2 regions of the Acidisoma sibiricum genome follow, and region 1 is predicted to be linked to the other one. Evidence: riboswitches for the same ligand, from Rfam matches in the RefSeq annotation. Region 1 holds a riboswitch; the other holds the start of a gene.

Region 1 (15,276 bases):
CGCTATCATACGGCTGGGCAGGAGATTGAGGTTCGCGCGCGAAAGGAAGTCATCCTCTCAGGCGGCCCGATCAACTCCCCGCAATTGCTCAAGCTTTCAGGGATCGGTCCGGCGGCGGAACTCCGCGCGCACGGCATCACGGTCGCGGCCGACCGGCCCGGCGTCGGCGAGAATTTGCAGGATCATCTGGAATTCTATTTCCAGGTCGCGGTCACGCAGCCGATCACGCTCTTCTCGGCGCAATCGCTGATCTCCAAGGGGATGATCGGCGCGCGCTGGCTGCTGCGCCGCGATGGCCTCGGTGCGACCAATCATTTTGAGACCTGCGGCTTCATCCGCAGCCGGGCCGGCGTGCCCTATCCCGATATCCAGTACCATTTCCTGCCCCTGGCCGTGTCCTATGACGGCAATAGCCTGGCGACCGAGCATGGGATGCAGGCCCATGTCGGGCCAATGCGGTCCAAAAGCCGGGGCTGGGTGCGTCTGCGCTCCGCCGATGCGCGGGAAAAGCCAAAGGTCTTCTTCAATTATCTCAGCCATGCGGATGACTGGGCTGAGATGCGGGCCTGTGTACGTCTCACGCGCGAAATCTTCGGCCAGAAGGCGTTTGATCCCTATCGCGGCCGGGAATTGCAGCCGGGCCAGGATGTGGTCACCGATGAGCAGATTGACGCCTTCATCGCGGCCAAAGTCGAAAGCGCCTATCATCCCTCCTGCAGCAACAAGATGGGCGATCCGTCAGATCCCATGGCCGTGGTCGACCCTGAAACCCGCGTCATCGGTTTCGAGGGGCTGCGCATCGTGGACAGTTCCATCATGCCGCAGGTCACCACCGGCAATCTGAATGCGCCGACCATCATGATCGGCGAGAAGGCGGCCGACCACATCCTCGGCCGGCCGATGCTCGCCCCCTCCAACGCGCCCTTCTATCAGGCGCAGAACTGGGAGGCGGCGCAGCGCTGAGCGGTCGCGCGGTCAGTCCGCGAAGCGTGCGGCAATGACGTGGGCTACCGCCGCCACGACCGTGTTCTGCCCGGCCAGGTCAAGCGGCGACCCCGTCAGGTAGATGGTCGCCAGGATCGGCGCCTTCCGCGGCCGCAGGATGAGGCCGATATCGGCGCGCGTGCCATGCTCGCCCGAGCCCGACTTGTCGGCCACCCGCCAGTCCTTGGGCACCCCGGCCTTGATCAGCGGGCCGGTGATGCTGCTCGCCAGCATCCAGTCCGTCAGCTGCTGGCGGGATCGCGCGGACAGTACCTGACCGAGCAGAATCCGGTTGAGGTCCGCGAGCATGGCGTTCGGCGTCGTGGTGTCGCGCGGGTCCCCGGGGATCGCGGTATTGAGCGTCGGCTCATTGCGGTCGAGACGTGAGACCGCATCGCCGATCGAACGCGCATAGCGCGTCCAGCCCGCTGGTCCGCCGATCTGGGCCAGTAGCAGATTGGCCGCCGTATTGTCGCTCCAGTCCAGTGCGGCGGCGCAGAGCGCGCCCAGCGTCATCTCTCCCTGGCTGACATGCGCGCGGGTGATGGGTGCATAGGACAGCAGATCCGCGGCGGAATAGGGGATGCGCTGGTCGAGAGAGAGACGGCCCTGATCGACGGCCGTGAGGATCGCCGCCACGCTGAGGACCTTGTGGGTGCTGCACATCGGGAAGCGCTGCTCGGCCCGATAGAGGAGGCGCTGGCCTGACCCGGTATCGAGAGCCGACACGCCCAGCGTGCCGCCATAGGTGCTTTCCAGCGCGGTGAGCGAAGCCGGCGCCGCGGCACGGGCAGGGCGCAGCTCCACTCGCAGAGCAAGGGCGCTGGCGGCAGCGCAGCCCAGAAGGACGCGGCGGGATGGATGGATCATGAGCACGTCTTTCCAGAAAGGCCTTGAGAACAATTCATTGCCGGATGATCTTGCCGCCAGCGTCGGCGTCATAGCTGCGTTCGCGCCGGGGGTGAACCGGCGTCGTCCTGTCCATCCCGTCTTACCGGGGCCGGTTCCGCCCCGTTCGGAGGTCGTTATGGCGTTCCTCGCCTATGTCGTCGCTCTTCTGGTCTTCCTGGCGCTGGATGTCATCTGGCTCGGCCTGATGGGGCCGAGCTATCGCGCCGTGATGGGCGACATGCTGTCGCCCCAGGTGCGCTACGCACCGGCCATCGCCTTTTACCTGCTCGATGTTCTGGGGCTGATGATTTTCATCATGCGGCCGGGGCGGTCGCGCGGCATCGTCTGGGTCATGGTCCATGCTGGCCTCTTCGGCCTCTTTACCTACGGCACCTATGACCTCACCAATTATGCGGTGCTCAAGAACTGGGATCTGACGCTGACGGTGAAGGATATCGTCTGGGGCATGGTGGTCAGCAGCATCGCCGCCACTATCGGCTGGGCGGTGATGCGCGACCGCGGCGGCCGCCGCAAACGGTAGCGACGCGGCACTATGGTCCACAAAAAAGGCCCGGGGATTGCTCCCGCGGGCCTTTTGTCCTGCGACAGGCGTCTCAGACGACGCTGAGCTTGACGTCGATATTGCCGCGCGTGGCGTTGGAATAGGGGCAGACCTTATGCGCTTCCGCGACCAGCGCTTCGGCGGCGTCATGCGCCACGCCGGGCAGGGCGACGGCGAGTGCCACTTCAAGCCCAAAACCGCCTTCCGAGCGCGGGCCGATGCCGACCGTCGCCGTCACGGTCGCGTCCGCCGGAACTTTCGCCGGGCCGCCCTGGGAGGCGACGAACTTCATCGCGCCGAGGAAGCAGGCGGCATAGCCCGAGGCAAAAAGCTGTTCGGGATTGGCACCGTCACCGCCGGCGCCGCCCAATTCCTTTGGCGTCGCGAGCTTCACGGCGAAATTGCCGTCCAGCGTGCCGGACTGGCCATCGCGGCCCCCATTGGCGCGGGCGGCGGTCGTATACAGAACATTCACGGACATGACTTCGTTCCTTTTTTTAAAATCGAGCACGATTAAATCGTGTGCGAGTTTTCTAGCTGGAAGATAGCGGGCTGTCAAGCGTTGCGATTGGATCGCGTGCGACCTATCTCTGTCTTGTGATCGGCCGGCATTGGCCGGCCAGGAGGCTTCCATGACCCATGCACCCGTGCCAGAGATTCCCGTCGGCTTGCCGGACCTCTCCGAATTCCTCTGCTTCGCCGCCTATTCGACCAGCCACGCCTTCAACCGCATCTATAAGCCGCTGCTGGACGCGATGGGTGTGACCTATCCGCAATATCTGGTCCTGGTGCAGCTCTGGGCCGAGGACGGTCAGACGGTCGGTGCGCTCGGCGCGCGGCTGTTTCTGGAATCGAATACGCTGACACCGCTGATCAAGCGCCTGGAAGCGCTGGGCCTGGTCCAGCGCCAGCGCAATCCGGCCGATGAGCGTCAGGTGCAGGTCCGGCTGACCGCGGCGGGACGGGCGCTGGAGGCGCGCGCCCAGGCGATCCCGGCCTGCATCTTTGAAGCGACCGGATTGACGCTGCCCGAGGTGCAGCGGCTGACGCGCGATCTCACCACCATGCGCGACGCGCTGATGGCCGCGGCCGAGACCGCGACGCCGAAGGCTGATCATGAGCAGACCCCGGCGCTTGGCCGCGACTAGACGCGTGATACGGCTCCCGCCGCTGGGCTCCGGCGGGCCCTTCATTCTATATCGGAACGATGAAGCACAGTCGGACATCCAGCATCAGGTTCATTTTGGGTGATCAGCTATCGCGCGATATCGCATCGCTGCGCGATGCCGATCCGGCGGTCGACATCGTGCTGCTGGCCGAGGTCGCGCAGGAAGCGGCCTATGTGCCGCATCATCCCAAGAAGATCGCGTTTCTGTTTTCGGCCATGCGGCATTTCGCGGAGGATCTGCGGGCAGAGGGGTTCACGGTCGACTACGTGCGGCTCGACGATCCGCAGAATACCGGCAGTCTGGGTGGCGAACTGGCGCGCGCCGTCCAGCGTCACGCGGTCGCCACCGCCATCACCACCGCCCCCGGAGAGTTCCGCGTGCTCGACGATATGCAGCACTGGGAAGCAGCCTGTGGCGTGCCGGTGGAGATCCGCGAGGATGACCGCTTTTTCTGCGCGCTGTCGCGGTTTCGCCGCTGGGCACAGGGTAAGCGCCAGCTGCGCATGGAATTCTTCTATCGGGACATGCGGCGCGAGACCGGCCTGCTGATGGCGGATGGCACGCCGGTCGGCGGCCAATGGAATTTCGATGCCGATAACCGCAAGCCGCTACCGGCCCGGATTCCGCTGCCGCCGGCCTTTACGGTTCCGCCTGACGCAATCACTCAGGAGGTGCTGGCCCTCGTTGCGGAAAGGTTCGGACATAATTTCGGCAGTCTGGAGGGCTTCGACTATGCAGTGACGCGCGCGGATGCGCGGGCGGCGCTGGACCATTTCATCCGCTTTGCGCTGCCCGACTTCGGCGATTATCAGGACGCCATGCGGCAGGGCGAAGACCGGCTCTTTCATTCCCTGCTCTCGCCCTATCTCAATGCCGGTCTGCTGGGTCCGCGGGAGATCTGTGACGCCGCCGAAAGCGCCTACCGCGATGGCCGCGCCCCGCTCAATGCCGTCGAAGGCTTCATCCGCCAGATTCTCGGCTGGCGGGAATATGTCCGCGGCATCTACTGGCTGAAGATGCCTGATTATGCCGAGAGCAATTATCTGCATGCGCAGCGGCCGCTGCCCGCCCTCTACTGGGGCGGCGCGACACAGATGAACTGCCTGGCGCAATGCGTGGATCAAACGCGGCGCCTGGCGCATGCGCATCACATCCAGCGTCTGATGGTGCTGGGCAATTTCGCGCTTCTGATCGGCGCAAAACCGAAAGAGGTCGCCGAATGGTATCTCGCCGTCTATCTCGATGCCTATGAATGGGTGGAACTGCCGAATGTGCATGGCATGGTGCTGCATGCCGATGGCGGCTATCTCGGGTCCAAACCCTATGCCGCGAGCGGCAAATATATCGACCGCATGTCCGATTACTGCCGCCACTGCCAGTACAAGGTGAAGGAAGCTGTCGGCGACGACGCCTGTCCCTTCAATTACCTGTACTGGAATTTTCTGATTGAGAACGAAAGAACTTTGAGCGGCAATCAGCGCATGAGCCTGATCTACGCGTCGCTTGGCCGTATGGACCCGGCCAAGCGACAGGCGATGACCGATCAGGCGCAGAGATTCCTGAACACGCTGTGACGATGCGCGTCAGTCGCGATCGGTCTTGAAGCGATAGATGGTGCTGGAACGGAAAATATGGCCGGGCTGCAGCACGGTCGTGGGGAATTCCGGCCGATTGGGTGAATCGGGAAAATGCTGCGTCTCGAAGCAGAAAGCGTCGGACTGGCGATAGGCGACGCCGGCGGTTCCGGCCGATCCGCCGCCGAGATAGTTGGCCGTATAGAACTGCAATCCAGGCTCGGTCGTTTCCACTTCCATGATGCGCCCGCTGCGCGGCTCATAGGCGCGGGCGGCCAGCGTCAGTGCCTGCGGCGCCGGCTTGTCCAGGACCCAGTTATGATCATAGCCGTTCTGCCGCAGGATCTGCGGATGCGCCATGCGGATGCCGGCGCCGATGGGCTTGGCGGTGCGGAAGTCCAGCGGTGTGCCCTCAACCGGCGCGATCTCGCCGGTCGGGATGCCATGCAGATCGACGGGCGTGTAGTTTTCGGCATTGATCTCGATGATATGGTCCAGGACCGAGCCCTGGTCATTGCCGGCGAGATTGAAATAAGCGTGGTTGGTGAGGTTGATGACGGTCTCGGCCGTGCTGGTCGCCTGATAGTCGATGCGGAACTCATTCTCCTCCTGCAGGCTGTAGACGACCTCGATCTTCATCGTGCCGGGGAAGCCTTCGTCGCCGTCCGGGCTGGTATGGCTGAGCACGGCCGAGAGCGCCGAGCCGCTTTGGGCCGCGCGGACCTGCCAGATCGCCTTGTCGAAACCGACATTGCCGCCGTGCAGCGTATTGGGACCGTTATTGGCAGCAAGATCGTAGCGCTTGCCGCCCAGCGTAAAGCCCGCACCACCGATGCGATTGGCATAGCGGCCGATGAGCGCGCCGAAATAGCCGGGATTGCGCTCATAAAGGGCGAGATCGGCATGGTCGAGATTGACATTCGCGACCTGCCCCTGCCGATCGGGCGCCATGATCGTGGTCACGATGCCGCCGAGGTCGAGGAAGCGCAGCTCGAAGCCGGCCGCATTGCGCAGGCGGTATTCGGTCACCGTCCTGCCATCGGAGAGCTGCCCATAAGGCTGGTTATGCAAGCCGCGTCCCGGCGCGGATTCCTGATTGGGCATGATGCGTTTCCCTGTTCTGTGCCACCAGCCTAGACTGCCTTGGCAGAGGCGCCCAGGCCCCGCGCGACCGCTGTCTGCTGATCCTGGTCCATTTTTCTGTTCCCTTTCCGTTCGCTTCATGCGATACAACTCCTGCGTGTATCGGAAACAATCCCATGTCTGTTCAGGATCTTCAGGCGTTCCGCAAAGCAGATCCCGGCCGGCGCCAGGCCCAGGGCACCCGGGCGCAGCGCCAGGGCCTTGATGGTGAAAAGCGCGTTCTTGAGGCTTTGGGTCAGGGTGGCTGGGTCATTCATGGCCAGCGCGTTCGCACGCCCGCCGGCGAGGTCGATATCGTCGCCGAACGCGACGGCATTCTGACGCTGGTCGAAGTCAAAACCGGCCCGGATCTGGCGACCGCTGCCTATGCCCTGTCGCTGCGGCAGCAGCAGCGGCTGCTTCTGGCCGGCGCCATTCTGCAGGGCCAGCATCCTGAATGGGGACAGAATGGCCTGCGTTTCGACGCCTGGCTGGTCGATGCCATGGGCCGCATGCGGCACATCCCCGATGCGTTTCGGGATGCAGCCTGACGCGCCCATGGGCTAGCGCTTCCGCGCAAGCACTCTATCTCTAGGTCCAAAGCGGGCCGCTGACTGGTCCCGCTTAGCCTGAGAGAGCGCGATCCGCATGACAGAGCCTGCCCCGATCCCAGACCTGACCCGCGATACGGCCCTGTTTCTCGATCTGGATGGCACGCTGCTCGATATCGCGGAGCGGCATGACCTGGTCTGGGTGGCGCCTGAGCTGCCGGACGTCGTTTCCCGCCTCTCGGCGGCCCTGGGTGGCGCCGTCGCCATCGTCACCGGCCGCCCCCTCTCAGATGTCGACCGTCTGCTGCCACTGCCGGGCATGGCCGTCGCGGCCGAGCATGGCGCCCGCCTGCGCCTGCCCGACGGCACGATCGCGCCGCATGCGGCCGATCTGCCGGAGCGCGACAGCTGGATCGGCCAGGTCAAAGCGGCGCTGCATCTCTGGCCCGGCGCCTTCATCGAGGAAAAATCCGTGGGCTTCGTCGTCCACTATCGCCAGGCCCCGGAGCACGGGGCCGAGATCGGCCGCTTTCTGGCCGATCTGGTCGCACCCGCGCAGGGCCGCGCCGAAATCCTGCCGGCGTTGATGGCCTATGAAATCCGGGCGCAGGGTGTGGGCAAGGGCCATGCCGTGAGTCACCTCATGGAGGATGCCCCCTTTGCCGGCCGGGTCCCGGTTTTTATCGGTGACGACGTCACGGACGAGGAAGGCATGGCGGCGGCCGAGGCGCTGGGCGGGCAGGGTCTGCATGTGCATCGCGTCTTCGGCGGGGAGCCTGCCAGGGTGCGCGCCTGGCTGGCCCGCATGGCGGATGTCGTGGAGCGGCAACCGGCGCGCAGCCATTCGCTCTGAACGGCGGCCTCTTACCCTCCATACGAAAGGAAGCGCTTTGTCTCGCCTCGTCATCGTCTCCAACCGGGTTCAGATCCCGACTGAAAAGGCGCCGCGCGCCGGCGGCCTGGCGGTCGCCTTAGGCAGCGGTCTGGAGCCCGGCACGCTGTGGTTCGGTTGGAGCGGCAAGCGCGGCCATAACGGCCGCACGCCCAGCCTGCATGACGCGCAGGGCGTGACCTATGCGACGATCGACCTGACCGACCGCGAATATCATGACTTCTATGTCGGCTTCTCGAACGGAGCGCTGTGGCCGCTGCTGCATTACCGGCTGGACTATCTCGATTACCATCGCCACCAGTACGAAGGGTATTGCCAGGTCAATACCTATTTTGCGGAAGCGCTGCAGCCGCTTCTGAACGATGACGATCTGGTCTGGGTGCATGACTATCAGCTGTTCCTGGTCGGCGAGAAGCTGCGCGCGCTCGGTGCCGAGCAGCGCATCGGCTTCTTTCTGCATATTCCCTTCGTGCCGCCCGAAATTCTGGATGCCATGCCCTGCGGCATCGACCTGCTGCGCGGCCTCTGCGCCTATGACGTCGTCGGCTTCCATACGGACGAGCATCGCCACGCCTTCCTCGCCTGCGTGAAGGCCTTTCTGGGCCTAACCGCCGATGAGCACGGCAGCGTGGTCTATAAAGGCCGCGTCGTGAAAACGGTCACCGCCCCGATCGGCATCGACGCTGAGGAATTCGCGGCGACCGCCGTGCGCGCGGCGCGCGGCGCCGAAGTGCGGCGTATTCGCGAAAGCCTGTTCAGCCGCGCCCTCGTCATCGGCGCCGACCGGCTCGACTATTCCAAAGGCCTGCCCAACCGCTTCCGCGCCTTCGACCAGCTGCTGGAACGGTTTCATGAGCATCGCGGCAAGGTCTCCATGCTGCAGGTGGCCGCCCGCTCGCGGGAGGATGTTGATCGCTACCAGCAGTTGCGCCGCACGCTGGACAGGCTGGTCGGCGACATTAACGGCCGCTATTCGGAATTCGACTGGATTCCCATCCGCTATATGACCCGCGCGCTCAGCCGCAAAAGCCTGGCCGGCTTCTATCGTGTCGCCCGTGTCGGCTTGGTCACTCCCTTGCGCGACGGCATGAACCTCGTCGCCAAGGAATATGTCGCGTCCCAGTCCAGCGCCGATCCCGGCGTGCTCATTCTGTCCCGTTTCGCAGGGGCCGCGGATGAGCTGAAGGAAGCCCTCATCGTCAATCCCTATGACGCGGACGAGGTGGCCGAGGCCATCGACCAGGCGCTGACGATGGAACTGGGGGAGCGCAAGGAGCGCTGGCAGGCCCTGCGGGAACGCGTCTGGGCTGGCACGCCGCAGCGCTTTACCGAGACCTTCCTGTCGGTCCTGCGCCGCTAGAGTCTGTCAGACTTTGATTGAAACAGTTAACCCCGTCATGCCCACGAAAGTGGGCATCCTCTTGGCGGTAGCAGGCGACACCGCGCCGGAAATGGCGACACTCCGCCAGAAGATACCCGCTTGCGCGGGTATGACGGTGTTGAATAGGCGTTTCTGACCGAAACTGACAAACGCTAGGCGCAGGCCGATCTGGCGTGCTGATTACTTGAGGTCTTTGAGGCAGGGATAGGCAAGCTTGGCCGAGGCCCGCGCGGTTGCCTGGGTCACCTTGCCGTCCATGACCAGCGAGCGGACGGTAGGTTTCAGAATGCTGATGATATCGCTGGCGTGCGTGATCTGCGGCGCCGTGGCCTGGTAGATGGTGGCAGCCTCCGGCGGCAGCTTTTGGGCGCAGGCCTGGGCGGAAGCCTGATCGGCGTGACTGGGGGTTGCCAGCCAGAATTGCAGCAGCGCCAAGGTCAGAAGAGGCAAAAGATCTTTGGCGGGTCGGGGCATAGGTGTACTCCTGGTCAGCCGGGACAGCGTGGCGGCATTGTCGCCAGGCCCCACCATAGGCCGAGATCATGTCGCCGACGATACGGGATGACCTGTTTCCCCGCGGCGGAGACATGACTATTTTAGGTCCTCAGGCGGTTGCGCGCCGCTATCGGCGACCACCCGGCTGCGGCCGGCGCGCTTGGCTGCATAGAGGGCGGCATCGGCCCGTTCGATGAGCTGGTCGATCGTCGTCATCTCCTCATCCCAGACAGCGAGGCCGATGCTCACGCTGAGCTGCAGGCTGCCGGCGCTGGTCGGAACGGGCGCACGGGCGACCGCCTCCAGAAGCTGCTCGGCGATCAGCCGGGCGTCCGTCAGCGACGTCGCCGGTAAAAGAACGGCGAATTCCTCGCCGCCGAAGCGGGCCAGGACGTCCCGTTTCCGCAGCACCGCGCCGCAGCGGTTTGCGACCGCCACCAGGGCCTGATCACCGGCCTGATGGCCGAAATTGTCGTTCACCCGTTTGAAATGATCGATATCGACCAGAAGCAGGGCTAGCGACGTGGTCGCGGGCGTGATCTCCGGCAGGATTGCCGCAGCGGCCGCGAAGAAATGGCGGCGATTATAGACGCCGGTCAGCATATCGGTGCTGGCAAGCTGGCGCAGGCGATCCTCCAGCTGTCGTTGTTCGGTGATGTCCCAATAGATGAAGGCGTAATGCGTCCCGATCTTGCACATCATGTTGGAAAGGGTGCGATACGCTCCGTCCGAGCAGCAGACACGCCACTCGATATGCTGCGGCTCGGCCGGGTTGGCGTCCAGCGCCGCCTGCGCCGCGTCCCACATGGCTTTGCCCTGCGCGCGGTCCTGCGGGTCAGGGAAGGCGCGCTCGAACCATTCGTGATGCTCAAGATCGTAATAGGGATCGTACAGGTAAAGGCTGTCGGAATAGGCGTTGTAGAAAATGGCGCGCCAGGACGCGTCGAACAGATCGATCCCAATCGGCAATTGCTGAATAATGCCGCGGAAGGTGTCTCCGACATTGTCGGCAGATTCTCCCTGAAAAAACAGGGTTCGCTCATCCACCGTCACGACCCAGCGACGTGCATGACCAGGCACTTCGGCCAGATGCAGGATCAGCATCATCGGGCCGTGAACCGTGGTACAGATCAGCGACAAGGTGTTGCGCGAGCCATCCGGCGGCATGGTGCGCAGATAGTCGAGCAAAGCCTGCGTCGCACCGTCGCCCAGAACGGCGCCAACCGGTGCCGGCGTTTGAGGGCTGTCGGCCGGCATGATACGGCGGAAAGCCGCGTTGCTGCGCAGCACCAGGCCAGCGCGTGCATCCAATACGAAAACCGGGGCGTGGACCAGATCCAGCCAGTGATGATCGCTATCCGGCTGCGTGGTCATCTCCTCAGACATCCTGCCATTGCGCGTGCGTCATGATTTCTCTGTCATGGCTCCGCCGCTGCGAAGATGCAACCGCTATGCCGCATGCTAGAACTCGATTCCCTCCTGCGCCTTGATGCCAGCTTTGAACGGATGCTTGGTCGCCTGCATCTCGGTCACCAGATCGGCCGCTTCCAGCAGCGCTGGCGGCGCGTTGCGGCCGGTGACGACGACATGCAGATCGGCGCGCCGGCCGGCCAGGGCTGCAATCACGGTCTCCAGATTCACATAGTCGTAGCGCAAGGCGATGCAAAGCTCGTCGAGCACGAGAAGGGACAGATCGGGCCGCGCCATCTGTGCCAGCGCCTCATCCCAGGCGCGGCCGCAGGCGGCGATATCGCGATCGCGGTCCTGCGTCTCCCACGTGAAGCCTTCGCCCATGCTATGCCAGGTCAACAGGTCACCGAAACGTTCCAGGCCGAAGCGCTCGCCGGTGCTCCAGGCGCCTTTGATGAATTGCACGATGGCGACCTGACGGCCGCGGCCCAGCATCCGCAAGGCGAGGCCCATGGCCGCCGTGGTTTTGCCTTTGCCCGGTCCGGTATGGACCATGAGCAGTCCCTTCTCGATCGTCTTGCTGGCAACCTCGGCATCCTGCACCGCCTTGCGGCGTGCCATCTTCGCGGCCCAGCGCTGAGCCTCGGCCGGGTTGCCAGGAGGTTGGTCGGTCATTTCACCACCATCGGCAGCCCGGCCACCATGAGCAAGACCTGATCGGCGCGGGCCGCGATGCGCTGATGCAGAAGCCCGGCTTCGTCGCGAAAATCCCGCCCCAGCCGGTGTTCGGGCACGATGCCCAAGCCCACTTCGTTCGCGACCAGGGCCGTGGGCGCGCCCCGTGCGGCCAGGGCGGCCAGCAGATCATCCGTCGCGGGGCCGCGCGCGTGTTCTCCGAGCATGAGATTGGTCAGCCACAGCGTCAGGCAATCGACCAGCACCGGCCGGTCGCCGGCAGCGCGCAGAGCCTGCGGCAAGGTCAGCGGCGCTTCCACCGTCTGCCAGCGCGCATCCCGCCGCGCGCGGTGGGTCGCGATTCGGGCTTTTATCTCATCGTCCCAGGCTTCCGCCGTCGCGATATAGACCCAAGGCGGCGGCAGGGCTGCGATCAGGCTTTCGCCGTGGCGGCTTTTGCCGGAGCGCGCCCCCCCGAGGATCAGGGTCACGCTGCTATCTGATTGACGGGCCATGGCCCTGGCTTCTAGATCATTTGCGATGGTTCCTCCAACGGCTCTCGCCGTCACGGAGGATGAAAAGGGAATGCGGTGCAGATGGCCCCTCATGCAAGGGGTCACCTCAAGCCGCGGCTGCCCCCGCAACTGTAAGCGGAGAGCCACCGTCGAAAGCCACTGGGTGAAATGGTCACCTGGGAAGGCAGACGGAAAGGCGCCTGATCCGCGAGCCAGGAGACCTGCCATCCACTGACGTCTCTGGTCCGTCCGGGCGGGGTGCCCTGGATCATGACCGCTTGGCCAAGGTCGCGGAAAGCGTTTTCCGCGGTCGCATCCCCGTATCCGCCCGGCGTTCGGACGGCTGACCTGCCGGAGATTGCACCTTGGCGAATGCCCCCCATCCTGACGCCACCCTGCATATCTGCGTCACCTGCGGACATCCTGATGAACCGCGGCCGGGTGCGACCCTGCATGACCGTATCGCGGACCTGATGACGGGGGACGAGCCCTTCACCCTCCGCGCCGTCAAATGCCTGTCGCGCTGTGGCGAAGGCTGCAGCCTGGCCGTCACCGCGCCGGGCAAATGGGGCTATCTCATGAGCCGCCTGGCGCCTGAAAACGCGGCGGACATCCTCACCTATGCCCGCGCCTATGCGGCGCATGAGACGGGCGCGCTGATGCCCAGCCGCCGCCCGGACAGCCTCAGGAATACCGTCATCGGCCGTATCCCGGCTCTGGAGACCGCCGCATGAGCGCGCGCATTCCCACGACCATCATCACCGGGTTCCTCGGCGCCGGCAAAACCACGCTGGTGCGGCATCTGCTGCAAAATGCCGGCGGCCGCCGCATCGCCGTCATCGTCAATGAATTCGGTTCCCTCGGCATCGACGGCGGCGTGCTGGCCGGCTGCGGCATTGAGGGCTGCGACGAGGATCAGATCGTCGAACTCTCCAATGGCTGCCTCTGCTGCACGGTGGCGGACGAATTCCTGCCCGCCATGGAAGCGCTGCTCGATCGGCCGAACCCGCCGGAGCATATCGTCATCGAGACCTCGGGTCTCGCGCTGCCCAAGCCGCTGCTCAAAGCCTTCACCTGGCCCGCCATCCGCAGCCGGGTGACGGTCGATGGCGTCATCGCGGTGGTGGACGGGCCGGCGGTCGCCGCCGGCCGTTTCGCCGACGACCCCGCGGAGGTCGCGCGCATGATGGCCGAAGATCCGGCCTATGATCATGACAATCCGCTGGCCGAGGTCTTCGAGGACCAATTGAGCGCGGCCGATCTCGTGCTGCTCAACAAAACCGACCTCCTCGCCGAGAGCGACATTGCCGGTCTCGCCGCCGCTGTCGCGGCCCAGCTGCCGCGCGCCGTGAAGGTGCTGCCAAGCCGGGAGTCGCGGATCGACCCGTCGATTCTCCTCGGTCTCACCGCGCGCGCCGAGGATGATCTCGACGGGCGGCCGTCCCATCATGACGGGCTGGACGATCATGAGCATGATGACTGGGAAAGCTTTGTCGTGCCGCTGGGGCCGCAACCGGCGCCCGAGCCGCTGATCGCCCGGCTGCAGCAGACGGCCGCCGTGCATGACGTGCTGCGCATGAAGGGGTTCGTGCGCGTGGACGGCAAGCCGCTCCGCCTTGTCGTGCAGGGCGTCGGCAGCCGCTTCCGCCATGAATATGATCGCGCCTGGGCACCGGGTGAGGCGGCGGGCGGCATCGTCGTCATCGGCCGAAAAGGGCTGGATCACGCCGCCATCACCCAGGCGATCAGGGGCTAGCGAAAGCCGCGCCATGCACATCCTGTTTCGGGAAAGCCATGGGCTGGAGGAGGGCGAGCAGGCGGTCGAGCCCGGCGGCATGCCCGCCGACATCCTGTTCATGTCCTTCTCGGACAGCGATCTGGCGGCGGCCTCGGCCGCGCGTCTGCCTGACGGCTTCCCGACCCGGCGGGTGGAGCGGATCGGCCGCTTCCTGCATCCGCTCTCGGTCGATCTTCTCTGCGAACAGGTCGTGGCGCAGGCCCGCGCCGTCGTCATCCGCCTGCTCGGCGGCGCTGAATACTGGCGTTACGGGGTCGAGGAGATTGCCGCCACCTGCCGCGACCAGGGCATTCCGCTGGCCGTGCTGCCGGGCGACGGCACGGGGGATGATGCGAAACTCGCAGCCGTCTCCACCATGGATATTGCCGCGCGCGCGGCCATTGACCGCGCCCTGCGCCAGGGTGGCGCGGAGAATGTCGCCCGCATGTGGCAATGGGCGGCGCATACCGTCGGGCTTTGGCCCGACGCGCCTGACACGGTCGCAGACCTGCCCGATTACGGATTGTTCGGCACCGCGCGCGGCGCCCCGGACGCCGTTATTCTGTTCTACCGCTCCCATCTGCTGGCAGGCGAAACGGCGCCGGTCACGGCGCTGACAGAAGCTTTGGCGGCGCGGGGATTGGGTGTCCGTGCGCTCTATGCCGACAGTCTCAAAAACCCCGCTTCGGCCGCTTTCGTGCGGGACTGGCTGATCGCCTGGAAGCCATCCGTCATCCTCAATCTCACCGGCTTTTCCGCCCGCCTGGGCAATGCGGCCTCGCCGCTGGAGGCAGCCGGCTGCCCGATCCTGCAATGCGTGCTGGCGGGCGCCAGCCGCTTGGCCTGGGCGGAGTCCGCCCGTGGCCTGTCGCAGGCCGATCTCGCCATGCAGGTCGTGCTGCCGGAGGCGGACGGCCGGCTTCTCACCACCGCCATTTCCTTCAAGGAGCGTGACGAGAGCGGGCAGGCGCGGCTGGTGCCGGAGGCTGATGGCATCGCGCTCGCCGCTGACCGCGCGGCAGGCTGGGCCAGGCTTGCCGAGACGCCCGTGGCCGCGCGCCGCATCGCGATCATCCTCTCGGACTATCCCGGCGCCGAAGGCCCCACCAGCCATGAACTCGGCTATGCCGTCGGCCTCGACAGTCTGGCGAGCATTGCCGTCATCCTCAGCGCGCTCTCCGGCGCGGGCTATGACACCGGCATGGGGCAGAGCCTGTCGCCGGACGATCTGGCGCGGCTGGCAACGCGGCAGACGGTTAGCCGCGGCCATATCACCAT
Region 2 (15,276 bases), 350 kb from region 1:
CTGCCCTCGGCCCAGATTCGCGCCTCCAGCGTAAAGCTGCCGCCCTGACCAATGATATGGGCCCATAGGGTTTCCAACCGGATGCGGCAATCGTCATGGAACATCTGCAGGATGGCGCTACGCTGCAGGGGCGTGCCGGGCGGCAGCCCGAACATCTCATAGACGCCATCATTCCAGGACATCCGGTCGGTAACCAGCTCCCACTCCCACACCCCGACATCCGCGCAATGGCTTGCTGGCAGAACGGTCAAGGAACGATCTGCCAGCAGGGAGCGTATTGGCACTTTGGCAGATCCGCCTGATCGTATGTTGCGCGATAGCATCAATTCGCTACCGACATACCCGGCGGAAGGTTGTCATTGGCTTAATACAACCCGGGTGCTGGCGCGGCTTTCTTGCCCGCGAAACGCCCTATGCGCGAAACCCTCAGAAACACCCGGAACAGCCTTACCTGTGCGCGGCGGTCGCTTGCGCGCGGAACAGCAGGTCGGCGGTCTGTTTCTGCGCCGGGGACAACTGGCCGTAGAGCGTGCCGAAAGCATCGGCAAGCTTTTGTGTATTGTCGGCATAGGCGCGCGCCACCTGGGCATAGGACTGCATGTTCTGCACTGCGTTCATGCTGGCCGCCGTTTGGGCCCGCTGCACGAACAGCGCGTCCGTGCCGGCTGCATTGTCGCGCATGGTCTGGGCGAAGGCGTCCCAGGCGGGGGTTTCGGCCGTTGTGATGGCGAGGCGCGCCTGCAAAGCCGCGATGCGCTGGTCAATCGCCTTGGCCGTGCTGCCGCTCATCTCGGTCGTGGCGGCCTGAGCGGCCGTGCTGTGGAGATAGCCGAGGCCAGGCAGCAGCGACAGAGCCAGAGCCGCGGCGCGCAGTGTCAGAATGGTCTTCATGATCGTCCTATGTGCTTTCAAAGATGGTCGTGAAACGGGCTGGGCTCGGGGCTAATGCTGCCAGGGATTGCCGCCACCATGGCCGCCCCATCCGGGGCGGCCTCCGCCGGGCGGCCCACCCCAGCCAGGACGTCCCCATCCAGGGCGGCCCCCACCGGGCGGCCCACCCCAGCCGGGGCGGCCCCATCCTCGATAGACAGGCGGCGGACCCCAGCCGCCGCGATGCACCGCGCGATAGCCATAGGGGACCCCATCATAGCCGCGCGGAGGATGGATGACGGCCAAGCCGACCCCTGCAGCCACCAGGCCGCCGGCGACATAGCCGCCGGTCCTATAGGCATACGACCGCCAGGCGGGCTCCGGCGTCACGAAGGCGAGCGCGGGCGGGCACAGTGCCAGCGCATAGGCCGGCGGCGCGAAGATGACGGGCGGCGGGGCAGCCGCCACCACAACCGGGGGTGGCGGCAGCACCACGATGGGCGGCGGGGCGGCGGCCATCAGCAGGGCCGAGGCCGGTGGCGGAGACACCACCGGGGCCGGCGGCAGCGGCGGCAGGGACGCGGCCACGACAGGCGCCGGGGCCAGGATGACCGGCGGCGGCGCGATGGCCGGCAGGCCGAGCACGACCGGCGGAGGCGCCGCATAGATGGGCGGCGCGGCGAGGATGACCGGTGGCGCCACCACCAGCCCGGCCGCCACGCCCAGTATCATGCTGTCCCAGGCCCAGTTCCGCGCGCCCCAGGCATAGGGTGGCGCGACGCCCCAGGCATTGTGCCAGTCCCAGCCATGCCAGCCGGCATGGCCCGGCCCCCAGGCCGTGACATAGGCGGGGACACGATCGCCGCCCACAAAACCGCGCGGCACGTCGCCATAGGGCGCATATAAATACGGGGCATATCCATGCCGGGCATCTCCATGCGGGGCATATCCATGGGCGAAATAGGCCGGGCGGCCCCATCCGCGCCCGCCCTCGGGACGTCCCCAGCCGCCACCACCCTGCGGAGGCGCCCAGCCAGGGCCGCCCCAGCCGCCACCACCCTGCGGGCGGCCCCAACCGGGGCCGCCACCGCCATGGCCTTGCCAATAGCCCTGAGCGGAGGCCGGCTGCGCCGCAATCATGGCCCCGAAGCCGGCGATGATGGCCGCTTTGGCCCATGCCGCGGGCAGAGGCCCTGCACGCCCTGCTGCTTTTTGAAGAACTGACATCAATGCCTCGTATGCAATCTCATTGGTGCCTGATGTCCTGACGGACGCGGGCAAGATTGCGGCAGACATGTGTACGGCCTGCAACGTTACGAACTTGTGATTGCAGCATCTGCCAGACGCGCCTTCACGGCAGATTGGTTGTCACGGCAACCAATCTAGGCAAACGCCATCCGGCAACACCTGCGTTATGTCGCCCGCGCTGCCGGCGTCACGCCATGACTGGCTCGGCCCATGGCCTAGCGATCCGCTCCACCGCCCGCGGGACGGCACCGGTCGCGCTGGACGTCACGGAAATTCTACGGCTAGTATGACGCAGGCGCATGGTGCCGTCCGACCTCTAACGCCCAGGCCCCGTATGGCAAAAAGCCTGTTCCAGATCATCGGCCGGTCCGGCCCCATGCGCGGACGTATCACCGCGCTGTTCGCGGTCATCATCGCGGCCAATCTGGGCGCCTGGGCCTGGGCGCTGGCCGCCTTCCGCGACCATCCGGTCCTGCTCGGCACCGCCCTTCTCGCCTATAGTTTCGGCCTGCGCCACGCGGTTGACGCCGATCATATCGCGGCCATCGACAATGTGACGCGGCGGATGATGCAGGACGGACGCCGCCCGGTGACGCTTGGCTTCTTCTTCTCCCTCGGCCATTCCACCGTGGTCGTACTCGCCTCTATCGCCATCGCCGCGACGGCGCTCGCCTTCAAAAGCCAGATGGCCGCCTGGCACTTGCTGGGCGGCATCATCGGGACGCTGGTCTCGTCCGGCTTCCTGTTCGCGATCGCGGGGATGAACCTCGCCGTGCTGGCCGGGCTCTATCGCAGCTTTCGCAGCGTGAAGGCCGGGGCGCCCTATCGCGCCGACGCGGTCGATCACCTGCTGCACGGCGGCGGACTGCTGGCGCGGCTATTCCGGCCGCTGTTCGCCATGATCAGCCGGCCCTGGCAGATGTATCCGCTGGGTCTTTTATTCGGCCTGGGTTTTGATACGGCAACGGAGGTTGGGCTGCTGGGCATTTCCGCCGCCCAGGCGGCGCATGGCATGCCGATCTGGTCCATCCTGGTCTTCCCGGCGCTCTTCACGGCCGGCATGGCGCTGATCGACACCGCCGACAGCATCCTGATGCTGGGCGCCTATGGCTGGGCCTTCATCAAGCCGGTGCGGAAGCTCTATTACAATATGGTCGTGACGCTGGTGTCGGTTCTGGTCGCCGTCATTGTCGGCGGGATCGAGGCGCTGGGCCTCGCCGCCGATCAGTTCAATCTGACCGGTCCGGTCTGGGACCTGATCGGCGCGTTGAACGATCATTTCGGCACGATCGGCTATGTCATCATCGGCGTGTTCGCGCTGAGCTGGCTGGTCTCCGCCCTGCACTACCGCGTCCAGGGCTATGACCGGCTGGACGCGGAGCCAGGCTGACGCGGTTTTGCGTCAGACGCGGGGGTCGACCTCGATCTCATCGAAGCGGGCAAGCCGGTAGATGAGGAAGGAAATCATCCAGGCCGCGATGAAGATGCCTATGATAATGAAACCCAGATTGTTGAAATTGTCGTTCAGCGTGCCGATGACGTTCCAGAACGGTCCAGCACATCCGAGCTGGTCGCCGATCAGCCCCAGCGCCTCGATCCCGCCGATGACGAGTGCCACGACGACCGAGACCAGGGTGATGGTGAGGTTGTAATAGAGTTTGCGAATGGGCTTGATGAAGGCCCATTCATAAGCGCCCAGCATCAGAATGCCGTCGGTGGTATCGACCAGCGACATGCCCGCCGCGAACAGCGCCGGAAAGACCAGGATGGACCAGATCGGCACGCCGTGCGCGGCCTGCGTCGCCGAAATGCCGAGCAGGCTGACCTCCGTTGCAGTATCAAAACCCAGGCCGAACAGAAAGCCCAGCGGCAGCATCCACACAGGATTGGAGACGAGACGGAACAGCGGCCGGAACAGCCGCGCCATGAAGCCGCGACTGTTAAGCAGCAGATCCAGATCCTCGGGCACGAAACGCTGCCCCCGCCGCACGCGGTTGAAGCTCAGCCAGACGCCGCGCAGGATGACGATATTCATCGCGGCAATCAGGAACAGGAACAGGGCCGAGACGGAGGTCGATATGACGCCGCCCAGCGCCCGCCAGGATTCAAAGCGGGTTTCGAGCGCTGCGGCGGTGGCCGCAACCGCGACGGCCACCAGCACGACGACCGCCGAATGGCCGAGGGCGAAGAAAAAGCCAACCGTGACCGGCCGGCGGCCGTCCTGCATCAGCTTGCGCGTTACATTGTCGATCGCCGCTATATGATCGGCATCAACCGCATGGCGCAGGCCGAAACCCCAGGCAAGCAGGCCGGTCCCCAGCATCAGCGGTGCGGCGCGAAAGGCCACAAAAGCCCAGAGCCAGGCGCCAAGATTGAACAGCAGCAGGACGATATAGATGGCGGTGACGCGGCGTTTCAGGCCGCGCCCGCCGGGGTCAGACCCCAGACGGTTAACAACAGACATTGGCAGTCCCCTCAAGGCGGACTGTCTTCGCGATCGAGAATCGGTGAGAGACCTCACACGGCTCCTCTGCACCTCAGGGCGCCCCGCCCATGGTGACCACGCAGACCGATAGCGATGGCAGGTCTCCTGGCTTGCGGTTCAACACCGGCTGCCGGCCTTCCCAGTTTCCCAGTGGCCATGCATGGCAGCCGATTAGCCGCTTACAGTTGCGGGGGCAGCCGCGGCCTTGAACCGCGTTCCCTTTCAATCCCTGTCGCCAGGGAACCATCGCGTAAAAGCCTAGCGGCGCCGATAGGCAGGGTCAATTGCGTACCGGGCACAGCGCCTTAAAAGGATTAAAGTCCTAGGATTTTTTTCAGGGCCTTACGCGCCGAGCGAGATAAGAAACGTCTCCACCGGCCGGCGCATCGTCGCCAGGATCAGGTCCATAACCTCCCCCCGATGGCCCTGGCAGTCCTGGATCAGGTCGCCGTACTGGGTCGCATGGGTCATGATCGCCTTCTGCTTCAGATCGATCTGACCGCTGATATCCAGCCGATAGCCCTGGGTTTCGGCCTCATCCACCTGGGCGTCATCGGGCAGCGCCCAGCCGCTGATCGGGTAGCTGAGCAGCGGCAGCTCTCCCCGAACGGCGACATGCTCGGCGAGCGTCGCGGCGGCCAGATGGTCTGGATGCGGGTCATGCTTCCAGGTGGAGATGACGAGGTTGCAGCCTTGATTCTCGCAGATGCCGGCGATGCGCCGGGCGGCGAATTGAAAGGCCGGACCCACGCTTGGCATCTCATGGTCAGCGTGGCCGAGAAACCAAGTATAGCCATGCGGCAGGCCCAGAATATGCAAAGCGTCGCGCGCTTCGTCCTCGCGCATTTGGCGCAGCTTTTCGGGCGGATGCGTGCGGGAATTGGGATGCGACAGGCAGCCATCCGTCAGAATAACGACATGCGGCGGCGTGCCGGCCGCGCAAAGCTGGGCGATGAGGCCGCCGCAGCCCATACTCTCGTCATCGGGATGGGGCGCGATGATCACCGGCACCCGGCCACCCAGCATCCCATCCATGGTCACCAGGGGCAGTTCGTTCCAGGCAGTTCGCAGGGCGTCCATACGCATCGTTCACCGTCTCCCAACCCCGCGCCAACGTCACCAGCCGGCGCTTGAGGGCACAAGCCTAGCACGCGATCAGCGGCAGCGTCATGAAGGCTTGGTTCCAATGACACGCAGCTGGCGCAGAGCAAAGGCAGGCGAGACTAGACTCAGATCAATGCGGCCTGGCACCTTTTTGTTGCTTACGGTTTGCGAAACTCGGCCCGCGCCTGCCAGAACTCGGCCATTTCGGCGGCGGCGGCTTCGGCGCCACGGCCCAGCAGGCGCATGACGAGACCTGACTTGCGCTTGGGCCGCAGCCAGGCGGCCCGCACCTTGGTGCCGCCAATCTCCCGCAGCAGCCCGTCGACATCGCCCAGCGCGTCGATCAGCCCGACTTCCAACGCCCGCGCGCCGATCATATAGCTGCCATCGAACAGCTCTTCCTCCGGCCGGGTGAGTTTGCCCGCGCGCCGGCTGCGCACCCAGGCCTTGAAATGGCCATGCAGGTCGGTCAGCAGCGCCTGGGTGAAGGCCACGTCCTCAGGCTTTTCCGGGCTGAAGGGATCGTTGCGCGACTTGTTCTGTCCGGCGGTATAGACGCGGCGGTCAATATCCAGCCGCTCCAGCAGGCGCGGCACGCCGAAGCCGCCGCCGATGACGCCGATGGAGCCTACGATGCTCATCGGGTTGGCCCTGATCTCATCGGCGGCACAGGCGATCCAATAGCCGCCCGAGGCGCCGACATCACTGATCACGGCAATCACGCGGACTCCGGTCTCCTCCGCCCGCCTGCGGATGAACTGACCGATGAGGTCCGACTGCACCGGTGAGCCGCCCGGGCTTTCGATCGCCAGGATCAGCCGCTTATGCGGACCCGCCTTGGCGATCGCGAAGCCGCGCTCCAGCAAAGGTCCGGCCCCCTGGAGATTGAGGGCGCCACTCCGGCTGGTGATGATGCCCTTCAGCTCGACCACGGGCACGGGCTTGGCGCGCCAAAACAGCAGACCCATGCTCTATTGCTCCTGTGCCGAGGCTGACGGGGATAAGGCAGAGGACGGCGCCGGCGGCGCACGCTCGGGCAATTCCACGCGAACATCAAGCGGATGCTGGAAGGCCGTGACGTTCGCCGGCGGCATGATGCGAATGCCCGCCTCCTGGAAGGCAAGCTTGATGCGCCGGTTGAGTTCGCGCTGCACGGCCCAGCGCGCCTTGTCGGTGCAGACCACCTGGCCCGCGAGCGTCGCGACGGTGCCGTCGATCTTGTCCACGCCCCAATATTGCAGGTCGCTGAGCATGCCGCTGGAGAAGGCTTCTTCCTGCCGCAGATCAAGCACGATCTGCTTCAGCAGCTCGGCGGCCTTATCCGTATCGTCCTCATAGGAGATGGTCACCGTGACGGCCGCATTGCCCAGACCACGATTGCTGTTGGTGACCGTCGTGACGGAGCTGAAAGGGATGATATGGACCGAACCGTCACCGGCACGCAGCCGCAAGGTGCGGATGGACAGGTTTTCGACCGTGCCGGACAGTCCGCCCGCCGTCACCGTATCCCCAACCTGCATCGCATTCTCCAGCAGCAGGAAGATTCCATTGATGAAATCCTGCACGAGCTTCTGCGAGCCGAAACCGAGCGCCACGCCGAGGATGCTGGCGCCCGCCAGAAGGGGGCCGATATTGACGCCGATTTCGCTCAGCACCGTCAGCACGAAAATCGCAAGAAGGGCGATTAGAACCGTATTGCGCAGGATCGGCACCACCGTCTTGACCCGTGCCGCGCGGACGTACGATCCCTGCTGGGACAGTTCATCCATATAGATCTGCATGACGAAGTTCAGCGTCTCCCAGATGATGATCGCGACCACCAGCGTGATCGCGATGGTGCCGAGCGAACTGAACAGACGATTGCCAAGATCGCCGACGCGCAGCCATTGGACGATGTTCACGCCCCAGAACTGCATGACGAAAAAGATCAGAGCCAGGGTGGTGACAGCATTGATCAGCAGCCGCAGCGGCCAATGGTAGCGCGACGCCCGCTGCGCGATCAGGGCGCGGCGCGGATCATTGAGGTCGCTGCTGAACGCAAAGCCACGCTCCAGCACGCCGAGCAGCACGATATGGACGACGCGAAACAGGACCAGGATGCCGAGGGTGCCCAAAATCAGGCGCATCGGGTGCTGGACGTGGTTCGTGACCTCGGTCGCGAAGACGACCCAGACGAGCATGATCAAAATAATCGCCTGCCAGTGCCAGACTTTGGCGAGACGGGTTTTCATATCGTGCCACAAGGAGGGCTTCTCGCCCGGCGCACCGCGCAGCCAGCTTTCCATCTCCCGCCGCCGCCGCAGCACCATGACGACCAGCATGAGATGGACGATCAGCGCAAAAACCCGGCCGATACTGTGCAGGACGGGCAGACCCATGCCCGATAGGCCGCCAATTTGCACGAGCACAAACCCCAGCACGATGACAAGGGCGATGCGTCGGCACCACAAGGCGAGAAAGGCTGCGGACTCATCTGAAATATGCATCAGCCGCAGCTTGGCACTGGGCGCACAGAACGTGCCCCGGGCGGCGACCAAAAGCAGGCGGCACAGCACATAGGCATTGACCACGGCCGCGATCATCAGTCGCATCAGGAAGTCATTGACGATGGGCGAGGCGACCAAAAACGTAGCGACGGCCAGGAAGGCGAGCGGCGGCAGCGCATCGACGGCCATGGCGGCCAGGATAAAGGGCAAACGCCGTAACAGCGGCCAGCCGCTGCGCAGCGGCCGAAGGCGGGTAAAGCCGGGACGGCCGGGCCGCCGGCGACCGCCTGTAGCGGGATCGGCACCCGTCAGGGCGAGGTCGGTACCCGCATGATCCAGCGGTTCCGGCGTGGACGGCCGCGCCTGCTGCGACGGGGCGACCGCGGCTTCGCTTTCAGCTTCCGTGCCGTCGGACCCTTCGGGCAAGCCAGGATCTTCGTGCAAAACGACGCCCGATGTGCCATCGGCTTCGAGCGTGCCCTGGACCTCGGCCGTGCGGGAGTCACGACCCAATCGCTGATAGATCCGCTGCGAAAAGTGCCAGACCGCGTATTCGCAGGCAAAGGCAATCAGCAGGATGAGGGCCAGGCGCCAGATAGCGGACAAGATGAGGGACAAAATGAACGGGTCCCGCACGGTCTCGGCCAGCCATGCCGCGACGGCATGGTATTGGGTCAGTGCCGTGAAGGTGACCACGACAGAGGTGTCGAGCGTGCCCAGCAGACTATCGGCCTGGGTGATGAGGTCGGCTCCCAGGCTATTGGGCTGCAGGGCCACCGCGGATTTCGCCGGCGTGGCGGCGGCCGGCTTGCCTGTGGCCGCCGGAGCGGCAGCGGTCGCCGTGCCTGAGGCGGCTGGCGCAGCCGCAGCCGGTTCGGCCGCCGTGGCGGTCGCCGGCAGCACCTTCTCCAGGCTCTGCAGCGTCTTGATCAGCTGCGTCCGCTGCTGCGGGCTTTGCAGCACGGAGAGCAGCTGGCGCGCATCGGCCGCACTCAGGCCGGCGGGGGGCTGGACGGCAGCGGGTGCCGTGGCGGCCGGTGCCGCGGCAGTCTGGGCGCCAGCGGGCCGGAAGGGCACCGCCGCTGTCAGAAGGATGAAGGCGGCAAACAGAAAGGTCACTGGAGCTAGTCGCATGAGACATCCCGGATCACGGGCACGGGGCCTCTGTCAACGCCCGCTGCCATGACGCCCGCGCGAGCGGGGGGCGGCAAAGACCGCTTTCTGGTGCTCCAGCCCGTCTCAGGCCACGATCAGGCGCGCCTGGCCAGAGACACGAATGCTCGACCCGCGTTCGTCTGGAATTTCCGCCACAAGACGGCAGGGAACGCCCATATCATCGCCCTGGGCGATCATAATCCGCCCGCCATGCGGCCAGGCAAGATCGCGCAGGTACCCTGCGAGAGCCGCCGCCGCCGCCCCCGTCGCCGGGTCCTCATAGACACCGCCGATCGGAAACGGGTTACGCACATGGAAGCGCTGCTGGTCTTCGGCATGAACAAGGCTGAAGGTGCCGATCCCCTCCCGTCGGGCCAGGGCGCGCCCAGAGTCAAAATCGTAGCGCATGGCTGCCAATTGCCCGCGGGTGCGGAGCGCGAGGACGAGATGGTCGGCCCCGGCATGCGCCATGGCGGGGGGCATGCGCGGGTCCAAATCGGTCAGGCCCAGGCCGAACAGGGACAAAGCTTCGGCCACCAGCGGCTCATCCGCCGGACGACTGCGCGTCGGCGGTGATTGCAGCGCGGCCGCAGGCGCGGCTGGCGTTCCGAGCGCTTCGACGGTGATTCTGGCCTGGTTCAGATACAGTGAGAAAATGCCCAGCCCGTGCTGGGCGCCGAGCGCGATACCGAGGGCGATCGTTGCGTGACCGCAAAACGCGACCTCCGCGGCGGGAGAAAAATAGCGCGTCCGCCAGCCCCCGCTCTCTGGGGCGGCGAACACGGTCTCCGAATAGCCCAGCTCGGCCGCAAACGCCTGCATGTCGGCGGCACCAGGCAATGCCTCACACAGAACGACGCCAGCCGGATTGCCCCCGCTGGCGCCGTCCGAAAATGCGGCTATCCGCTGCAGTGGCAAAGCCATGCCCCCCGCCCCTTAATAGCCGAGCGACAGACCGTCCTTGCGCGGCTCGGAACCGCCGTATAGCGCGCCCTTTTCCCAATCCAGCCAGATCGCCTGAGCGCCGCCGATGGGGTCATCCGTGGTCACGACCTTGTGGCCGAGGGCCGCGAGACCGTCGCGGGCGAAGGTCGGCAGCGGCCCTTCGGCCTCGACATAGTCGCGCCCGGGCACCGGGAAGAGCCGCGGCAGGGCCATGGCACTCTGCAGGTCCATGCCGAAATCGACCACTTTGGAGACGAGATGCGCCTGGCCCATGGCCTGGAAATGCCCGCCCATTACACCGAAGGACATCTGCACGCGGTCTTCCTCGGTCATCATGGCGGGGATGATCGTATGCATCGGCTGGCGCCGGGGGCCGAGCGTATTGGCGTGTCCCTCCGCCAGCGTGAAGCACATGCCGCGGTTATGCAGCAGGACGCCGCTGTCGGGTGCGAGGATGCCGCTGCCGAAGGCCTCGAACACCGAGTTGATGAAGCTCACCACATTGCGGTCGCGATCGACGACGGTGAGATAGACGGTGTCCTTATGCTCGGGTCCGGCGAAGGACGGCAGGTCGGCCATGGCCCGCTCCGGGTTGATGCGCGCGGCGAGCCCCGCGGCGAAATCCGGCGACAGGATGTGCCGCCCTGTCGCGGGCGAGCCCTCGGCCAGGATGGCGCCGCGCACGGCATAGGCCAGGCGCGCGGCCTCGATCTCGATATGCAGCCGCGCCGGGTCCAGCGGGTCACCATGGCCCGGGAAGTGCGAGAGGATGTTGAGCATCAGCAGGGCGATGATCCCCTGCCCCGGCGGCGGACATTCATGGACCTTGTACTGGCGGAACGGGGTCGCGATCGGCGTCACGAAGCGGCCCTCGCGGGCCGCGAAATCGGCCTCGGTATGAAAGCCGCCCTCGGCGCGCAGGACAGCGACCATCTCGGCCGCGATCGGGCCTTCATAGAAGGCTGCAGCGCCACCGGCCGCGATCGCCCGCAGCGTGCGGCCGAGGGCCGGCAGTTTGAGCTGTTCGCCAGCGGCTGGCGTGCGCCCGTCGATGAGATAGGCGGCGGCCGTGGCCGGCCGGCTGGCGAGCAGCGGCTGCGTCTCCGCCCAGTCATAAGCGACGCGCGGCGTGACCGCGAAACCCTGCTCGGCATAAGCGATGGCCGGCTCGAAAATGCGGCCGAGCGGCAGCGAGCCATGGGCGGCGGCGAGCTTGCACCAGGCATCGATCGCCCCCGGCACCGTGACCGCATGGGGTGAATTGTCCGGGATGGCGGTCAGGCCCTGGGCGCGAAGGGCTGCTGCCGAAATGCCGGCGGGCGACCGCCCGGCGCCATTGAAGGCCTGGATGCTGGCGCGGCCGCGGGGGGCATAAAGCATGAAGCAATCGCCGCCGATGCCGGTCATCGCCGGTTCCACCACCGCCTGCACCGCAGCGGCGGCAAGCGCCGCATCCATCGCGTTGCCGCCTTCCCGCAATATATCAAGTGCGGCCAGCGTCGCCGCCGGGTGGGAGGTCGCCGCCATGCCGCCGACACCCACCGCGACCGAGCGGCCGGGCTGCTGGAAGTCGCGGCCTATTCCATGTCTCATCGGATCTCTCTCGGCTTGCCGGGTCAGGCTTCAGTTTTGATATGACGGAAGAGGTTGCGGCGCGCCTCCTCATCCGTCTCGGTCTTGAAGGCGTGGCGATCCTTCAGCGCCAGGGCACGCTGCACGGCAGGCCGCTCGGCCATTGCGTCCATGAAGCGCTTTAGATTAGGAAGAGATTCCCAAGCAGTCTCGCCGATGACGAAGGGCACCATGCGCGCCCAGCCCCACAGCGCCATATCGACGATGGTATAGGTCTCACCCAGCATGAAGGGCCGGTCGGCCAGCCGGGCATCGATGATGCCGTAGTGCCGCTTGGCCTCGAACAGATAGCGCTCGACAGGATAGTCCTTCGGCTCAGGCGCAAAATGGCGGAAATGGACGGACTGGCCGGAATAGGGTCCGACGCCAGTCGCGACGAACATCAGCCAGGAGAGCAGCTCCGCCCGCCCGCGGGGGCCGGGCTCGGGCAGGAATGAACCGGTCTTTTCCGCGAGGTAGAGAAGAATGGCGTTGCTGTCGAAGACAGTGATGCCGTCATCCTGAATGGTCGGCACCTTGGCATTCGGGTTCAGCGCTGCATAGGCCGGCTGGTGCTGGTCGCCGCGGCGGGTATCGACCGGGATGGCCTCGTAGGGCAGCCCGGATTCCTCCAGGAACAGCGCCACTTTCATCGGGTTGGGGGCGAGGTTGTAGTAGAAGGTTATCATTGTCGCTGGCTGCTCCGTCTGCCTCTGGCCGGCCGATTGTGACCACCCATCCAACAAATCCTACCCCGCGCACCGCATCGGCAGAAGAGCCGATGACATTTCGCCGCGGACTCCCATTTGTTGCACATACGGGGGACAAACTGCGCATGACACGCCGTGGCGGCACCAAACTCGGCCTGTTTCTAGGTCTTCCCATTCTCATCATAGTGCTGGTGATCCTGTTCTGGCGGTGGGATTGGTTCATTCCCATCGTCGAATCCCAGGCCTCTGTCCAAATCGGGCGGCCTGTGACGATCGCACACCTGCATGTGAAGCTTGGCCGCACCACGCGCATCGTCGCCGACGACGTGGTGGTCGCCAATCCGAAGGACTTCCCAAGCGACGTGCCGCCACTGGCGCGGATCGCCCATCTGGGCATCGATGTCGATGTGATGGCCTATATCCGCCACCGCATCATCTCGGTGCCGCTGATCGACGTGAACGGGCCGCAGATGGAAATCCGCGGTCTGGCCAATGGCGAGACCAACTATACGCTCGCGCTTAAGGCATCAGCGCCGGTCAAGCCCGGAGAGACGCCAAGCCCCGCCCCCAAGCTTGGCGACCTGACGATCGAGAATGGCCAGTTGCATGCGCAGATCGCGAAAATGCGGGCCGACTTCACCGCCCAGGTTGAGACGAAGGCGGCTGCAGGCGTCGTGGCGGCCCAAGGCCAGAAGAGCGAAATAGCGGCCGAGGCCAAAGGCACCTATGCCGGCCAGCCGGTAACGGGGACGCTCGCCGCCGGCGCCATTCTGACGGTCACGGACAAGACCAAGCCCTTCCCGATCGACCTGCGTCTCGCCAATGGGCAGACGCATGTCTCGCTCGCCGGCACGGTGCAGGACCCGCTCGCTTTCGCGGGCACCGATCTGAATCTGGTGCTGTCAGGCGCGAATATGGCGGATCTCTATCACCTTACCGCCATCCCGATTCCCGATACCCCACCCTATAAGATCAGCGGCAAGCTCAATTACGAGCGTGCCACCCAGCGTATTCGCTTCGACGATTTCCGCGGCATCGTCGGCAAGACCGACCTGGCAGGCACCATCACCGAGCAGCCCCAGGGCAAGAAGCCTGACGTGACGATGGCGCTCACCTCCCGCAATGTCGATCTCGCCGATCTCGGCGGCTTCCTCGGCACCAAGCCGGGCGACACGACGAAGAAAGCGCCGGCTGCGACTGCCCCCGCCAGCAGCAAACTGCTGCCGACGACGCCGATCAACCTGCCCAAGCTCAATGCCGCCAACATCCACCTGACCTATACCGGCCATCATATCGAAGGCCGCAACATCCCGCTCGACAGCCTGATCGTGACCATGGACGTGGTCGATGGCACCATCACGCTGCACCCGATCATCTTCACGGTCGGCAAGGGCCGCGTGCGCGGGGAGGTTTCGATCGCGCCTGCCTCCGATAGCCGGGTGGCCCTGAAGGCGGATGTGCATTTCGAGAATGTCGATGTCTCGCGCATCATGGCCGCGACTCATGCCTTCAAGGGGGCCGGCGCGATCAGCGGCCGCGCCACCATCGACGGCACCGGCAATTCCGTCTCCACCCTCCTCGGCGACGGCAATGGCGGCCTTGCGCTCTATATGTCGGGTGGCAGCCTCAGCGCGCTGCTGATCGATCTCTCCGGCCTCGAATTCGGCAAGGCGCTGCTCTCGGCGCTCGGCGTGCCGAACCAGACCAATGTCGACTGCCTGATCACCGACTTCGCGCTCAACCACGGGCTTGTCACCACAAAGGCGCTGCTGGTGGATACGGGCGAAGCGCTGATCGGCGGCACTGGCACCGCCAATCTGAATACCGAAGCGCTCAAGTTCGAGATCGCGACACGGTCGAAGAATTTCAGCGTCGGCAACCTGCCGACGCCGATCGAAATCGGTGGCACGATGCGCAAGCCGTCGATCGGCGTGGCCATCGCCCCGCTCGTCGCCCGTGGCGGCATCGCGGCCGCCCTTGGCTTCCTGGCGGCGCCGCTGGCCATCCTGCCGACGATCGATTTCGGCGTCAGCGATCCGCATAAATGCGGAGAGATGGTGGCCAATGTGAAATCCCAGGTCCGCACCGGCAAACCGGGTCAAGCGGTGCCGGGTGCCAGGATCAAAGGCCTGCCCACGGGCAAGAAGTAAGCCGGCGATGGAGATGACACGACGGGAAGACTTGACGGACGCGGCTTCTGGGCGAAGCCTTGGATCATGAACGCTCCGATCCGTACTGCCCAGCAACTGCATGACGCGCTGCTGACCATCGACACCCATATCGATATTCCCTGGCCGCCCGGTCCCAGTCCTTTCGAGGATGGGATACGGCGCGTCGATCTGCCCAAGATGCGCCGCGGCGGCCTCGGCGCGGGCTGCTTCGCCGCCTATATTCCGCAAGGCAAGAACGACGAGGCCGGTTTCCAGGCGGCCTATGACCGGGCCGTCGCCATGCTGCGCGCCATCCACGCGATGGGCGAGGATAATGGTGACGCATCTCGCCTGCCCGGCCGCATCGCCACCACCGTCGCCGAAATCGAAGCGGCCCGCGCAGAGGGCGCGCCGGCCGTGATTCCCGCCGTTGAAAACGGCTATGCCGTCGGCCTCGATATCAACCGTCTGGATGATTTCCGGGCGCTCGGCGCGCGCTACATGACCTTGAC

What was found. A riboswitch is a leader RNA that binds a small molecule or an ion and turns the genes downstream of it on or off. The one in region 1 is predicted to bind cobalamin.
Region 2: it holds a riboswitch for cobalamin, as region 1 does, so the genes downstream of both, AC3G7M_RS13585 (HoxN/HupN/NixA family nickel/cobalt transporter) here and AC3G7M_RS11915 (DUF1636 family protein) in region 1, are expected to answer to the same signal.

What each region holds. Positions count from the first base shown of each region.
Region 1 is NZ_CM174445.1:2,499,620-2,514,895, forward strand. Features, by position in the region: gene betA (choline dehydrogenase) at 1-963, shown strand, start outside; gene bla (class A beta-lactamase) at 976-1,854, opposite strand; gene AC3G7M_RS11855 (DUF2177 family protein) at 2,012-2,416, shown strand; gene AC3G7M_RS11860 (organic hydroperoxide resistance protein) at 2,490-2,918, opposite strand; gene AC3G7M_RS11865 (MarR family winged helix-turn-helix transcriptional regulator) at 3,070-3,585, shown strand; gene AC3G7M_RS11870 (cryptochrome/photolyase family protein) at 3,681-5,180, shown strand; gene AC3G7M_RS11875 (aldose epimerase family protein) at 5,190-6,284, opposite strand; gene AC3G7M_RS11880 (YraN family protein) at 6,440-6,853, shown strand; gene otsB (trehalose-phosphatase) at 6,951-7,706, shown strand; gene AC3G7M_RS11890 (alpha,alpha-trehalose-phosphate synthase (UDP-forming)) at 7,744-9,105, shown strand; gene AC3G7M_RS11895 (hypothetical protein) at 9,307-9,600, opposite strand; gene AC3G7M_RS11900 (sensor domain-containing diguanylate cyclase) at 9,718-10,995, opposite strand; gene cobO (cob(I)yrinic acid a,c-diamide adenosyltransferase) at 11,083-11,706, opposite strand; gene cobU (bifunctional adenosylcobinamide kinase/adenosylcobinamide-phosphate guanylyltransferase) at 11,703-12,221, opposite strand; cobalamin riboswitch at 12,231-12,464, shown strand; gene AC3G7M_RS11915 (DUF1636 family protein) at 12,587-12,955, shown strand; gene cobW (cobalamin biosynthesis protein CobW) at 12,952-13,977, shown strand; gene AC3G7M_RS11925 (cobaltochelatase subunit CobN) at 13,991-15,276, shown strand, end outside.
Region 2 is NZ_CM174445.1:2,845,819-2,861,094, forward strand. Features, by position in the region: partial or broken gene AC3G7M_RS13565 (PAS domain-containing protein) at 1-323, opposite strand, end outside; gene AC3G7M_RS13570 (Spy/CpxP family protein refolding chaperone) at 448-891, opposite strand; gene AC3G7M_RS13575 (hypothetical protein) at 943-2,097, opposite strand; gene AC3G7M_RS13580 (HoxN/HupN/NixA family nickel/cobalt transporter) at 2,453-3,508, shown strand; gene AC3G7M_RS13585 (HoxN/HupN/NixA family nickel/cobalt transporter) at 3,521-4,582, opposite strand; cobalamin riboswitch at 4,682-4,866, opposite strand; gene AC3G7M_RS13590 (PIG-L deacetylase family protein) at 4,946-5,689, opposite strand; gene AC3G7M_RS13595 (S49 family peptidase) at 5,866-6,675, opposite strand; gene AC3G7M_RS13600 (mechanosensitive ion channel family protein) at 6,679-9,327, opposite strand; gene AC3G7M_RS13605 (PhzF family phenazine biosynthesis protein) at 9,433-10,272, opposite strand; gene AC3G7M_RS13610 (gamma-glutamyltransferase family protein) at 10,285-11,886, opposite strand; gene AC3G7M_RS13615 (glutathione S-transferase family protein) at 11,910-12,593, opposite strand; gene AC3G7M_RS13620 (AsmA family protein) at 12,740-14,764, shown strand; gene AC3G7M_RS13625 (dipeptidase) at 14,831-15,276, shown strand, end outside.